2 regions of the Shewanella pealeana ATCC 700345 genome follow, and region 1 is predicted to be linked to the other one. Evidence: predicted binding sites of a transcription regulator. Region 1 holds the regulator's gene; the other holds the start of a gene.
The links. The regulator sigma-54, encoded in region 1, starts transcription at its own class of promoters, with help from an activator protein. The targets are predictions, from matches to a motif close to GTTGGCACGNNNNTNGNNT.

Region 1 (7,797 bases):
GTTTAAGCAGCACTTCATCGGTAGAGTTGAGGAAGAAGCTTAATAGCTCGACCCCATCCGGTAGGAAGGTAAGGTGCTTGGTCAGCTCGCTCTCTTTCTCTGGAAGGTTACGAATATCAACGCTAATGGCGACCAGCTTAGTGTTGCCTGATAGCTCTTTTAGCAGAGTACCCATCATAGGTAAAGGCAGGTTGTCGACACAATAGTAGCCGAGATCTTCGAGCATTCTTAATAGAACAGATTTGCCTGAGCCGGAGCGACCAGAGACTAAAACAAGCTTCATCTTATAACTACCTGATTGAGGTTAAACTAAATGTTTGTGGTTTGTGACGATTTTGTATAAGTGTATAGATTAACTTTTTTAAAACCGAAAGCAAGAATTTGAGCAGATGATTATAAGAAATAATATTGCTGTAATAATTACTTAGGCCTTTAAATTATCACTACCTACTTTTAGGTGGGTGATGAATCTAAAGACCTCAGTAAGAGGTTACTGGGTAATGACTTGGTATAGTTCTGACTCATTACTGGTTTTTCTCAACTGTTTGACTACCGCCTTATCGTTGAGTTTTTCAGCCATTAGAGACAGTGTTGCTAAATGCTGCTCACACTGCTCGGAAGGCACCAATAGCGCAAATAGAATGTCGACAGGTTGTTTATCGATAGCGTCGAATGCGATTGGATCTTCACACTTAACTAAAACCGCAACAGGGCGCTCTATATTTGTCAGCCTTCCGTGAGGAATCGCTATACCGTTACCTATACCCGTGCTACCCATTTTTTCTCTCGCCAAGAGACTTTCAAAAATTTCTTGTGAAGAAAGGGTAGGGTACTGGACAGCGGCAATATCACTGATTAACTCCAATACCTTTTTCTTACTGCCCGGAGTGGCACAGGTAGTGCATTCCGGCTGCAGGATGGTACTTAGTTCCATCGTTAGTGTTTAATTAGTTTCTCTTTGTGTTTAATAACCTGACGGTCGAGCTTATCGATCAGGGAGTCAATTGCGGCATACATATCCGCATGTTCCGAAGTGGCAAATACTTCCCCTTTCTTAAGGTGGATTTTGGCTTCGGCAATCTGTTGCATCTTTTGTACATTCAAAATAACGTGCACATTATTGATCTGATCGAAATGTCGTTCAAGCTTTGTGAATTTATCTTCTACATAACCGCGCAGTGAATCGGTGATTTCGACGTGGTGTCCAGTCAGGTTGATTTGCATATATCGATCCTCCAAGTGCCTAATTTTGAGTTATAAACTCTTACGTTGGTTTGAGGGGGGGATCAGCATCGCTTCTCGATATTTTGCTATCGTACGTCTAGCAACTTTAATCCCTTGTTCTGCCAAAAGTTGTGCCATCTTGCTATCGCTTAATGGCTTCTTCTGGTTTTCTGCGGCGACTAACTTCTTAATAAACGCTCTGATTGCGGTCGATGAACACTCCCCACCATCGTCGGTACCGACATGGCTTGAGAAGAAGTACTTTAGTTCAAAAATACCTCTTGGAGTGTGCATATATTTTTGGGTAGTCACCCGTGAAATGGTCGACTCGTGCATCTCAACTGCTTCGGCAATATCATTGAGTACCATAGGCTTCATGGCTTCTTCGCCATACTCAAAGAAGCCTTGCTGGAATTTAACGATACAGTTGGTTACTTTCAATAAGGTGTCATTACGACTCTCGAGACTCTTAATAAACCACTTAGCTTCCTGCAGATGACCACGAATAAATTGACCATCGGCCTGATTAGTGGTGCTACGCGCCATAGAGGCATAATGTTGGTTAACATTAATCTTAGGCATATAGTCAGGATTAAGCTCAACCACCCAGCGACCTTTTTTCTTGCACACGGAAACGTCAGGGATAACATACTCGTCTTTGCTGCGAGCAATCGCCAGCCCTGGTCTTGGATTAAGGGTCTGAATAAGTGTTATCGCATCACGTAGTTCATCTTCTTTAAGCTTGGTTTTACGCATTAACTGCCTAAAATCGCGGCCTGCAATTAAGTCTAAATAATCTTTTATCAGTAATCTGGCATTGTCGATATGCGGGGTTTCTGCAGCATATTGTGCCAGCTGGATAAGCAAGCATTCACTCAAATTACGCGCGGCGACACCAATAGGGTCAAAATGCTGGATGCGCTTTAATACCGCTTCGACTTCATCAAGCTCGGTTTCAGGATCGCCCATAGCTTCTAAAATATCGTCGCAGCTTTGGGTAAGGTAGCCACGTTCGTCAATGGCGTCGATAATCGCGGTGGCGATTGCAAGATCGTTATCTGAAAACGGTGTGAGGTTTTTCTGCCACTCTAAATGTTCATATAAGCCTTCGCTGGTTTCACCTTGGAATGGCATATCGTCTTCACGGCTAACTCCAGAGCTGGAGTTTGACGAGACGGTATAAACTTCATCCCAAGTGGTGTCCATTGGCAGATCATCTGGCATAGAGTCTTGGGTTAGGGCATCGGAGGTTTCAACGCTAGCGCTATCTTGGATGAGGTCACTATTGGCATCGTTTGATGATTGGTCTTCATTGTCGCCTAAATCACCGTCTGACTGCTCTTCATCTAATTCCAATAGCGGATTAGAGTCTAATGCTTGTTGGATCTCTTGTTGCAGCTCTAAAGAAGACAGTTGTAACAGGCGAATGGCCTGTTGTAACTGGGGAGTCATGGTGAGCTGCTGACCCATTTTGAGCTGGAGTGACGCTTTCATTTTACCGCTATTCCCTACACTGTAGTTAAACGTTAAAGCTCGCTGAACTGGCGAAGGTAGCTTGAAAACTCAACACTTTGATTTTATTTGGAAGTAAATCCATATTGAGTTTTTCAGCTTCCATACTATGAATTAACTATAGCCTGAATTGCTCACCTAAGTACACTGCTCGAACCTGTTGGTTGTCCAAGATTTCGGCAGGTGTGCCTTCGGCAATGAGGTTTCCGTGACTCACGATGTAAGCGTGTTCACAAACGTCCAAGGTTTCTCGAACATTGTGGTCAGTGATCAGTACACCTAGGCCGCGGCTTTTGAGTTGCTCAATAATCTTTTTGATATCGATAACTGAAATTGGGTCGACACCGGCAAATGGCTCATCCAATAAAATAAACTTTGGATTAGCGGCCAATGCTCGGGCAATTTCTACTCGACGTCGTTCACCGCCCGATAATGCCATGCCTTGGCTATCGCGAATGTGAGTGATGTGGAACTCTTCGAGTAAATGTTCGAGCTGCTCTTCACGTTGCTCGTTATTGATATCATGGCGGGTCTGTAACACTGCCATGATATTGTCACGCACCGAAAGCTTTCTAAAAATGCTGGCTTCTTGGGGCAGATAGCCAATCCCTTTACGAGCACGCAGGTGCATAGGATCTAGGGTGAGATCATCGTCATCGATAAAGATCTTGCCTTTATCGCTCTGTACTAGGCCGACCACCATGTAGAAGGTTGTTGTTTTGCCGGCCCCGTTAGGGCCGAGTAGGCCCACAATTTGCCCCGTTTTTACGGTGAGACTGACATCTTGTACGACGGCACGGTTTTTATAGCTTTTAGCAAGATTAGCCGCTTTTAAGGTAATTTGGGTCATTGCTGTTCCTGCTTGTTCACTGGCGTGTCAGGCTTCTCTTCCTGGTAGGTTTCAGGCTGAATAATGGTGATGACTCTGTCATCGCCCTTGCCAGTACTTTCAGCAATAAGCTGTTGTAGACTAATGTTGTACTTAATGCGGTTACCAGTGACTTGGCTGCCGTCTTGCGCTAGGGTCGCTTCACCGACTAAGGTCAATGTGCGAGTCGCAAGTTCGTAGCGGATCTCTTTCGCGCTAGCGGTCGCTGGGCGACCATCTTCCATCATTTGGGTGTAGGTGGCTGGATTACCTGTAGCCACTAGCGTTTTACCGCTCTTATCTTCTTTTGAAAATACACGTAGCTCATCGGCATTCATCTTAATAGAGCCCTGAGTCACTTCAACAGGCCCAAAAAAGATAACCTGATTATTCTTAATGTCGGCTTCTTGGCTTGCCGCTGCAATTTTCACTTCTTGCAGTAGATCATCGACTTTAGCTGTAGAGCTGAAACTTAGCAGGCAAAAAAGGCCAGCAAGGATAGATTTATTGTATTTCATAGCGTCCTTCTACTCAGCTAAAGCGATTCGCTTAGTTAGCATGAGTGCAAAAGTGTTCAATTTATGAGTGTTACTTAGCTTCGTAGATGCCTTCGACTTGGCTTACCAGCTTGACACTCTGGGCATTCAGATCGGCGTACAAGCCTAAACCTTGAATGACGAATTCGTTGCCAGTGACGTGGATCATTTCATCTGAGGTCATGATCATGGTATTCAAATCAAGCTCTAAGTAGCTGGTACTTAACGTCTGGATCGGCTCTTCTGGGCTTATTGAGTCGATAATAACATTGTTTTCTAAACTTACCTTGCCTGTGAGCTTATTATGGCTACCTTTAGCGCTTTGCAGACGCCATTGGGCTTGACCATCATCAGGATAGATGAGGTAAACAGGCTCAGTAAAATAGGTCATGTTGGCGCTATCAAAATGCTCCATGTGTTTAGCCGAGACCTTGCTGTTGACTAAGCCTAATTCGTTATATTCGATACTGCGTAGGTCGTCGATGATATAGTCGGGTCGCTGGCTCATATCGATATCCAGCTCTTGTTCGCTTTTCTTAGACTGTACCTGCCAATAGAGCAGAAGTGCAGTGCCAAAAAAAGCGATAATCGCTAGGGTAACGCGGTTCATATACTCATCCCATGGGCCGAGTCAAACTTGTCTTGGCTTAACAGTAGTAAGTCGGTTAGCTCTCTAAGGGCACCATGACCGCCTTTAATATGGGTGGTCATTTTAGCGTGTTGTTTCACATAAGGGTGACCATCTGCAACGCATACTGATAGACCCACTTTCAGCATAACCGGTAAGTCCACCATATCATCACCAATATAGGCGACTTCTTCAGGGCTTACATTATAAAGTGTAAGTAACTCGTTATAGGGAGCCAGTTTATTATCGACTCCTTGATAGATATGCGTCACGCCTAGGGCGGTAAATCTGTCTTCGACGATCTGCGACTTACGGCCGGTAATAATGGCTACCTGTATGCCGCTAGTGAGTACTGAACGTACACCATAACCGTCACGAGTATGGAAGGTCTTAAGCTCTTCACCGCTGTTGCTCATATAAACTAAGCCGTCTGAAAACACGCCGTCAACATCGCAAATCAGTAGTTTGATCTTGCTTGCCGCTTGCCAAACATCATCGCTAATCGGGCCGTAGAAGCCTTGGTGAGACATATTAAATTACTCCTGCTTTGACCATATCGAGCATGTTTAATGCGCCGACAGGTTGCTGCTTGTCATTAATCACCACTAGGCCGTTAATGCTCTTAGTATCCATGACTTTTAACGCTTCAGCTGCAAGTACATTTTCGGTAATGGTGACGCAGCCTTTGGTCATCACATCGGCAATCGGTGTGGTTCTTAAGTTAACGTCAGCATCGATAACTCGACGTAGATCGCCATCGGTGAAGATGCCGACTAAGGTATTGTTACTGTCCACAACGGCTGTCATGCCTAAGCCTTTCTTCGATATCTCGTATAAGGCATCTGTGATGCAGATATTATCTTGCACACGAGGTAACTCATCACCTTTATGCATTACATCACTAACTTTTAGCAGTAACTTGCGACCTAGGCTACCGCCAGGGTGTGACAGTGCGAAGTCGTCTTGAGTAAAGCCACGTGCTTGCAGCAGTGCCACCGCTAGGGCATCCCCCATTACTAAGGTTGCCGTAGTGCTAGATGTTGGTGCTAGCCCTAATGGGCAGGCTTCCTCTGGCACTTCAATGCAAAGGTGCAGCTGTGCAAGCTTGGCCATATTAGAGTCAGGCTTACCGGTTACCGAGATCATAGGTAACCCCATGCGCTTAATCACAGGCATTAGGGTTAAGATTTCGCTCGATTCGCCAGAGTTTGAAATCGCAAGTACGATATCGTTTTCGCTCAAAACGCCAAGGTCGCCATGGCTAGCTTCACCTGGGTGAACGAAAAATGCTGGTGTACCTGTGCTGGCTAATGTGGCTGAGATCTTGTTGCCGATATGGCCTGATTTGCCCATGCCCATCACGATAACTTTACCTGTGCATTGCAAAATTAATTGGCAAGCCTGGGCAAATTCTGAAGAGTCGATGTACTGGTATAGATTATCGAGTGCTTGTTTCTCGATATCGATAACTTTTGTACCCCATTGGCGTAGTTGATTCTCATCTACCATTTCTTGGTCTCTCTTTAAATTTCTGCTTAACGTACCGCACCCACAGCTAAGATAGGAAAAGTAGTGCTTGGTATGCGATAAATGTAATAAGTAATACTACGCCATGCCAGGGTTTTAACTGTCTAGCACGGCCTGATAATAAGATAAGTATTGCCAGTGCACTGCTCGTGGCAAGCACCATATAAAAGTCTCGAGTACTCGCCGCCGCATCGACAGCGCCTGGCGCTATGATGCCAGGTATCGCAAGTACCGCTAAAATATTGAATAAGTTTGAACCAACTATGTTACCAATCGCAAGGTCGTCTTCTTTTTTTAAGACTCCGGCAACACAAGCGGCAAGCTCTGGTAAGCTGGTACCCACGGCAATAATAGTTAGGCCGATCACTAGATCCGATAGGTGATACGCCTTTGCTATCCCTACTGCGCCTTGGACCATCCAATCTGCCGATAATGGTAACAATACCATGCCGACTACAAGCCATAAAACCGCTTTAGCTGTAGGCACATCGGCAGGGATCTCATTTTCGGCATCTACGGCTAAAGCGTCACGGTTTTTACTATGAAGTCCGTGCCAAATCAGATAGCCCATTAAGCCAATGAACATCACTAATAAGCTGACACCTTCGATACGCGTTAAGAAACCATCATGTAGGAAGTAACCCACAATTACGGTGGCTACCAGCATCATTGGAATTTCACGTTTCAGCGTCTGTGAACTGACAGAAATCGCTCCGAGTAAGGCTGTAATACCTAAGATTAATGTGATGTTTGCTATGTTAGAGCCCAGCACATTGCCGATTGCGGTATCGGTCATGCCTTCGAGGGATGCTGTGGCCGCAACAAACATCTCGGGAGCAGAGCTACCCATGGCGACAATCGTTAAACCGATTAACATGGGTGGTAAGCCAAGGTTACGAGCAAAAGCGGCTGCACCGTAAACAAACTTATCAGCGCTCCAAACGAGAGCCCCTAAGCCTGCCACTAACATAAAAATATTAAATAACATCGATTCTTAGTATTTTTGGGTATAGCGGGCTATTTTCGCTGTAATTGAAGAAAAATGAAAGTATTGAGGCGAGATAGTATCGATTTGGTTGTGCCCCTGTGGCCAATTACGTACAATTTCTCCCTTTCCGGTACGGAAAATGGAAGTTTCTATAATTTAGCTGCAGGGTGCGTGTATGACTCAACCCCCGAAAACATTGGTTAAAACCCAAAATATGGCGTTTAGCCGCGGTAACCATGTCATTTTTGAAGATGTGACCTTGTCTATTCCTCAGGGGAAAGTCACCGCGATTATGGGGCCTAGTGGTATAGGAAAAACCACGCTGCTTAAGCTTATTGGTGGGCAGCTAACTCCGGACAGTGGCTCGGTACTATTCGATGGCGTCGATGTCCATAAATGCAGTCGTAGCGAACTTTTTGTCCTGCGTAAGCGTATGAGCATGTTATTTCAAAGCGGTGCTTTGTTTACCGACATGAATGTATTCGATAATGTCGCCTTCGCCCTTAGAGAACAT
Region 2 (7,797 bases), 850 kb from region 1:
TCGTCACTAACGACAGCACTGTCGATATTGAACAAGGCAATGGCCATATGTTTGTCTGGGAAGAAGGCGTAGCCCTTGATGACATAGTACGTGCAGTCAATAGCCTTGGTGCATCACCCATGGATCTGATGTCAATTCTACAAGCACTAGATGAAGCCGGTGCACTGGAAGCGGAACTGGTGGTCATATAATGAAATTAGACAACAACCACAGCTATCTTAACCAACTCAACGCTGGCGACTTAATTAAAGCCAACGGCGAGCACGGCGCATTAAAGCTAGTGAGTCAGCAGTTTGAAGCGCAATTTTTACAAACCGTCTTAAAACAGATGCGCAGCGCTTCAGATGTGATGGCAGATGAAGATAGCCCCCTATCTTCACAAAATGACGGCATGTACCGTGATTGGCATGATGCAGAGCTTGCCGGCCGCTTGAGTCAGATGCAGAGCACCGGACTTGCTAGCGTGATGACAAAACAATTGTCTTCCGCCCTTAAGTCTAGCCCTGAGACGGTCGCTTCTAATCAGCATGAAACGGTGAATGTCGCAAATCCCAATACAAGAGCCATGCAACCCGCCTTGATTGTGCCATTTATTGCTAAGCCGCAAGACTAATTTCGTGAGGGCCCACTGCGGCCCTCCCCCAAGATAGAAAAGGACACACGATGAGCATGCTCAATATTGGTATGTCAGGGCTTAATGCCAGTATGGCGGCCCTAACTGCGACCTCAAATAATGTCTCCAACGCCATGGTGCCGGGGTACTCTCGCCAACAAGTGGTAATGAGTTCGGTAGGTAATGGCACATATGGCAGTGGCTCAGGCGTGATGGTAGATGGTGTGCGCCGAATCTCCGATCAATACCAAGTCACACAGCAGTGGAATGCCACTAGCAACTTAGGTTTTGCTGAAACACAAGCCAGTTATTTTGGTCAGGTTGAGCAAATTTTTGGCTCCGAGGGTAATAGTATCTCAGCAGGTCTAGATCTGTTATTTGCCTCGCTAAACTCAGCCATGGAGCAACCTAATGAGATTGCGCTTCGCCAAGGTGTACTCAATGAAGCAAAGGCATTAACCCAAAGATTTAACTCTATCAGTGAAGGGGTCCACACTCAGGTTAACCAGATCGAAGGACAGATCGGCGCTTCGGCCAAAGAGATTAATGCACAGCTTGAAACCATTTCTAGCTTTAACGAGCAAATTCAGGCCTCTAATGCTAGCGGTAATGTACCACTCTCCCTGTTAGATGCACGTGATGCGGCCATTGATGATCTGTCAAAGATTATTGACGTTAATATCGTGCATGACGCCAATAACATGGTGAACATCTCTTTAGTTCAAGGACAACCACTGCTATCTGGAACTACCGCCTCAAAAATACAGGTCTCCCCCGATCCGTCCAATCCGCTTTTTAGCCAATTGAGCGTTCAATTTGGTCAATCAAGCTTTCCGCTAGATGAATCTGCCGGTGGCAGTTTAGGCGCTCTGCTTGATTACCGTGATAACAGCCTTGTTGAATCGATAGCCTTTAATAACGAATTGGCCCAGACAATGGCCGATGAGTTCAACACGATATTAAAGGCGGGTACCGACTTAAATGGTAATACTCCGACTCAAGATCTATTTACTTATGACCCAACAAACCCTGCTGGCACATTAAAAATTTCGGCCGACTTCAAGCCTGACATGCTGGCTTTTGGTCAAGATGGTACACCAGGCGATAACAGCAACTTAAAGGCATTAGTTGAGCTAGCGGATAAAAGCTTTACCTTCGACTCCATGGGCATTGATGCCACCATGGGCGATGCTTTTGCCAGTAAAATTGGTGAACTGGGCTCAGCCTCTCGTCAGGCTAAAATGGCCAAAGAAACCGCAGAAAAAGTGCAAATTGAAGCCCAATCTCAATGGGCGAGTACCAGTGGAGTCAATATGGATGAAGAGGGGGTCAATCTCATCATTTATCAGCAATCGTACCAAGCGAATGCCAAAGTAATTTCGACTGCCGATCAGCTTTTTCAAACCATATTAAACAGTATTTAAGGATATTCTTATGCGCGTAAGCATGCATAACCTCTACGCCAATAACTTGCAAAGCCTACAAAACTCTACTGTCGATATCGCGAGACTGAACGAGATGATGGCGACAGGCAGTTCAATACTACGTCCATCTGACGATCCTATCGGTGCGGTAAAAGTGATGGGCAATGAGCGTGATATGGCTGCGACCGAGCAGTACCTTAAAAATACCGAGTCATTAAGTAGCAGTTTTGGCCGTGCAGAAACCTATATGTCGAGCATGGTTGAATTGCAAAATCGCATGCGTGAAATCACAGTTTCGGCCAGTAACGGCAGCCTATCTGCAGAAGACCGCACAGCCTATGCAGCTGAGTTAGAGGAGCTATTAGAGTCATTTTCCGATGTACTCAACGCCAAAGATGAAGGGGGTAACTACCTGTTCTCAGGCAACGAGACCGACACGCCGCCGATTGGCAAAGATGCGGCGGGTAACTATGTTTATCAGGGCGATACTAGCCACAGAGAAGTACAAACCTCTTCCTCTTCCTGGATGACTGCAAACAGTACGGCGGCAGATTTTATCTTCTCTAATGGCAGTGCCGATATTCTCAATCAAACCAAAGACTTCATCGATGCCCTGGAAGATCCCGCGCTCGCTCCTGGTGATCCAGCATTTGATCAAGTCTCAGGTGATATGTTGGCAAGCCTAGACGACACTCTGACCAGTATCAGCTCTGCAATTACCGATATCGGTGGCAAGCAAAATACCCTCAGCCTAGTGCAAGGAAGCCATGAAGAACGGGTACTATTTAATAAAGAAGTGATTGGTGAAACCGAAGGTTTGGATTATGCTCAGGCCACTGCAGAGTACAACTTAAAACTCACCACTCTAAAAGTGACTCAGCAAACCTTTGTTCAAGTGTCACAGCTAACACTGTTTAACCATATCTAATCAGGCCCAAATAATTTTATGCTCAACGGAATTTCCGACACGCTTAATGTTCAGCAGCGCAGCCCAACGGTTGCGCCAGCTGTTGGTATGCAGCAACCAACAAACGAACAGGCCAAAGCTAAGCTTGCCGCGATTCCAACCCATAGATTAGAAAGCTACAACAAGTGGGCTAAAGTCACTCAGGGACAGCATAGAATTAGTGCAGCACAAGTCGCAGAACAGGGCTTACAGCAGGTTCAGCAACTACTTAAACAACTACAAAGCCAAGTAAAGCAATCTCTTGCCTCAAGCGCCTCAGAGCAATCTATGCTTGAGCAGACGGCTCGTAGTAAGTTGATTCAAAATAAACTGTCCCAGCTTGCTATCAGCTATGATAATAAGCCCTTAATCGATCACCAACTCAACCTTATCTCAGCCAAAAGACCAGCAGCTCAACATAGCTTTAGCCTAAAATCGGTTGATTTAACAGCCTCTAAACAACGTGATGAACGGCTGATAATCCAGGTCGGCAATCAATCTACTAGCCTTGTTTTACCGGCAAACAAGCAACCACAACAACTGCTAACTAAGATTAATGATTCACTTAAAGCGCTAGAGATTAAAGCTAACCACAGCAAGGAGGGTAAGTTAATTTTTACTAGCCCTAAGTCGCAATGGCAACAGATCCAAACTGGCATACTCATGACAGGTCAAGGCCAGCGCCTCCCTGCTGGTGAGCCAAGAACCATTAAGGTTAATGAAGAACTAAGCTGGCAAGATCCAAGAGAATGGCGCTTTGGCAGCAATGCCGAACTCAAGCAAGCTATTGCCAAGATAGCTAAGTCGCTGCATAAAGTAGAGCAACAGCTACAAGAGCTGAGTGACAGTAAACAAAAAATTCTGCAACAGCTGCAGCAATTAAGCCTTAAAAAAGACACCCAGTTAGAACTAGAGTCGAACATGAGTCAATTAAGCAACCTAATGCAGCCGACTCCATTTAGCCTGCAAATTACCTCGCTGATGGCACAGGCCAATATGACACGCTCTCAAGTATCATCCTTACTAACCTAAGACGTGGTACTGCCATCTGCTTTCAAGCAAGTAAAAGTGAATACGGCTCCGATCAAGAAGTAAAATGAGCCGCCTATTTCTCTATCTATACTCGGCTAATAACTAGCTAGTTCCCCCTCTCATCCAGCCCTTATTTAGCTTCATACAAACAATAAAAATCAAACACCTAACAGCATATAAAACAATTAGTTACGCAAACATTTATTTTATTTTCACTCTCAATCTTCAGTTTTAAGATTCAATGTCGTTTTATTATTTAAGACACCAACCAAATAATTAAAATTTAAAGGAAGCACCCATGTTATCTGTAATGACTAACAATGCGTCAAACATCGCTCAAAACTCAGTAAACAGAAACAACGACCTACTAAGCAATGCTATGGAGCGTTTATCAACAGGTCTACGTATCAACAGCGCGGCTGACGATGCTGCAGGCCTACAAATTGCTTCACGCATGGAAGCTAACGTAACTGGTATGGAAACAGCAAACCGTAACGTATCTGACGCAACTTCTATGCTACAGACTGCCGATGGTGCGCTAGATGAACTAGCTACTATTGCGAATCGTCAAAAAGAATTGGCTACTCAAGCAGCTAACGGCGTGAACTCTACTGCAGATAGAGCTGCACTGAACGATGAGTTCACAGCACTGACTGCTGAAATGACTCGTATCATGGAAAAAACTACTTATGCGGGCAACGATCTGTTTGGCGCTATCTCTGGTAATGTCAGCTTCCAAATCGGTGCAGGTTCAGGTGAAACCCTAACTGTTAGCGGCGCTTCTGGCATTACGGGCATTAGATCTGGAATTGCAACATTATCAGGCGTTAAAGCTTCTACTCTTGGTGCTCAAATCGGTGAAATCGATGACTTTATTGACGCCGTTGGCTCAATGCGTTCTGACCTAGGTGCTAACATTAACCGTCTTGGTCACACAGCATCTAACCTAACTAACGTTACCGAGAACACTAAAGCGGCTGCTGGCCGTATCATGGATGCCGACTTCGCTTCAGAAACTGCAGCTATGAGTAAGAACCAGTTATTAGTACAAGCTGGTACCAACATTCTATCTTCATCAAACCAAAATACTGGTTTGGTTATGGGTCTATTGGGTTAATCCCTTACTTTCTCCACACTTTTTTAAAAGGGCCTCACGGCCCTTTTTTTTGCCGTTTATCTTATAAATTCCAGCCCCATAGCTTTAGCAAGCCTGTAGTTAGGTCGCCTTAATCAAGCTATAGGCAAGCGCATAACCTTGACTCGATGCAGTAACTCTTGATAGGCGGAAGCAAGACTTCCCGTCAGTAGTTAACAACGGAAACCGAGTGTTAGGCGCTCACTACAAAAAAAGAATAAACACTTAACTAACAACAACTAACAGTTCTTAAATTAATGGCACATGGATTGCTTAATAGCAATTTTGGAGGAGCGTAATGATTTCAGGTATGGGTGGCGCCACATTCGCCGAACAGCTTATTGTCGCAGAGCGTGCAGGCAAAGATCAGATTTTCAAAAGCAATATGACTAAGTATGAAGCGCAGCTTGATGCCTATAAGATCTTAGAGCGCAGCTTAGACTCTATGAGTAGCAAGCTGGAAGCGATTGACGGTGATGCTTTCGAAAGTAAAACCTCATCGGTCAGCGATGATAATGCCTCCATTTCTGTCGAAAGTGGCGCACCAACGGGTGACTATGACCTGCATATTGAGCAGCTAGCGCAAGCGCATCAAGTGACTAAAAGCTTTGCTAGCGAGGACAGCCTACTTCCGACTACTGGAGTTATTAATATCCAGCTCGGCTCAGATCCAAGTGACAGCATCAGCCTCGACATGTCTAAGCTCAATGCCGGTGGCACCGCGACAGTTAAAGATCTTACTGGCATGATTAACTCCCACTCTGGTAACCCTGGAGTGCAGGCATCGTTGGTACGCACCGGTGGCCAAGTTGAGTTAATGCTCTCCTCTAAAGAGACTGGAGCCGCTAACAATATCAGTGTCACCATGGATCCTATGGATGGTACGGGCGCCAAAGATTGGGGCATGACCGAGCGCCGTGCCGCACAAGATGCCAAAGTAAACCTTAATGGCATCGATATCGTCAGCAGCAGCAATAACTTAGTCAATGTCATCGATGGCGTCTCTATCGAACTGAATAAAGCTCATAAACCAGGTGAAAGCAGCAACATCAAAATTGAGTCTGATACCGATGCTAGTGAGCAGGCCATCGAAGACTTCGTCGATATCTTTAATGACTTGATGGATGAAATCAACAAATTAACCCGCTCTATGGGCAGTGAAGCTTTAGATGAGCTGAACCAAGAAAATGCCGATAAAGATGACAATAGTGATGAAGATAAGGAAGACGAAGATAAAGAAGACGATGAAGATGACAGTAATTCTTCAATCACCGAAGATCAACTAGGCGTACTTAAGGGCGACTCTAGTATTCGCATGCTGCAACAGAACATGCGCGATGCCATCTTTGACGCTGCACCTAACGGCATGCGCTTATCAGATATTGGTGTTGAATTCGGCCGCGATGGCAAGCTCGATGTCGACAGTGAGAAACTATCTAAAGCGTTAAAAGATAACCCTAATGCCGTGCAGGACATGTTTACCGACACGGGCAGCTATGTCGATAAGCTCGACAAAATCATCGAGCCATTCACTCAATTTCAAGGCTCGATGGATCTCAAGAAAGATAACCTTGAAATGCAGATCGAACGAGTCGAAACCAGCATGGATAATCACGATAGACAGATGGAGCAAAGATACCAAATCTATCTAGCCCAATTCACAGCTATGGAAGCAACCATTAGCCAACTTCAGTCTTCAAGCGCGCTGTTTTATTAAGGACATACTATAAATGTTGAACGAGCACGACCCCTTTAATGCTTACAAACAGACCTCGCTAAATGCTAGGGCTGCTGCAGCTAACCCTCACGAGATGGTGCGTATGCTGCTGGATGGATTGTTAGAAGAGATAGAGCGCACAGCAGGATTTATGCAACGTAAGAGCTATGAGGAAAAAGGTCAAAGTATCAACAAATGCCTCAACATCGTACATGGGCTCGATTCCATGCTAGATCTTGAAAATGGCGCCGAAGTCGCATTTACGCTAAATCGCCTCTATGACTATTGCAGTCGCCAACTGGTTATCGCTAGCGTTGAAAACAGCGTTGCCGCCCTAAAACCCATCACTAAGGTCATTACCGATGTCAGAGAAGGCTGGGCTAATCTCAATTGAGCAATGGCAACAGTTTGAAAAAGCGCTGTTGTTCCATGCTCACGCCCAAGACTGGGAAAAGTTAGCCAAAGTGAATGCAAAATTAATTGAAGTATTAACCAAAGCTGGCAAACCGAGTTGCCACTCGCAGCTCGCTGCGCGTCAATCGTTAGCCGCCACCCATAAACAGGTATTACAGCAATTAGTACAAGCAAAAGATCAGTTAGGGCAAGAGATGAATCAATTTAAGCAGCAACAAGACGGTCTAGCGGCTTATCAGCTGACCAGTGTCAGTGGTGGTGCTTATGATTAATAACTCGGTTTTATCAGGCTGCACAGCTCAAGCGTCAACGACTAGCGGTCAACTATCAACGCAAATAAAAAGCCATAGCTGTAATCACAATGACGACCCGCTTGAACAACATCAAGCGGACGTATTGCCGTTCTCGTTGGCTTTCGCTTCAATTGACACCACTGACGCAAGTCAACTGAGTCAAATACCACCTGGGTTATTGGCAGCAACCTCAACGGGTTCAGCCTTCTCAGCTCAGAAAAAC

Region 2: a site for sigma-54 is predicted at 5,407-5,425, ahead of fliD (flagellar filament capping protein FliD). Genes of this name have one in related genera too.

The regions. Positions count from the first base shown of each region.
Region 1 covers NC_009901.1:4,402,059-4,409,855, reverse strand. Annotated here, with positions in the region: partial or broken gene rapZ (RNase adapter RapZ) at 1-283, opposite strand, end outside; gene ptsN (PTS IIA-like nitrogen regulatory protein PtsN) at 491-934, opposite strand; gene hpf (ribosome hibernation promoting factor) at 937-1,224, opposite strand; gene SPEA_RS19030 (RNA polymerase factor sigma-54) at 1,255-2,718, opposite strand; gene lptB (LPS export ABC transporter ATP-binding protein) at 2,855-3,586, opposite strand; gene lptA (lipopolysaccharide transport periplasmic protein LptA) at 3,583-4,122, opposite strand; gene lptC (LPS export ABC transporter periplasmic protein LptC) at 4,193-4,750, opposite strand; gene kdsC (3-deoxy-manno-octulosonate-8-phosphatase KdsC) at 4,747-5,298, opposite strand; gene SPEA_RS19005 (KpsF/GutQ family sugar-phosphate isomerase) at 5,300-6,277, opposite strand; gene SPEA_RS19000 (calcium/sodium antiporter) at 6,324-7,283, opposite strand; gene SPEA_RS18995 (ATP-binding cassette domain-containing protein) at 7,459-7,797, shown strand, end outside.
Region 2 covers NC_009901.1:73,537-81,333, reverse strand. Annotated here, with positions in the region: gene SPEA_RS00385 (flagellar basal body P-ring protein FlgI) at 1-191, shown strand, start outside; gene SPEA_RS00380 (rod-binding protein) at 191-613, shown strand; gene flgK (flagellar hook-associated protein FlgK) at 664-2,037, shown strand; gene flgL (flagellar hook-associated protein FlgL) at 2,048-2,965, shown strand; gene SPEA_RS00365 (hypothetical protein) at 2,984-4,015, shown strand; gene SPEA_RS00360 (flagellin N-terminal helical domain-containing protein) at 4,314-5,132, shown strand; gene fliD (flagellar filament capping protein FliD) at 5,449-6,867, shown strand; gene fliS (flagellar export chaperone FliS) at 6,881-7,261, shown strand; gene fliT (flagellar protein FliT) at 7,230-7,553, shown strand; gene SPEA_RS22370 (flagellar hook-length control protein FliK) at 7,546-7,797, shown strand, end outside.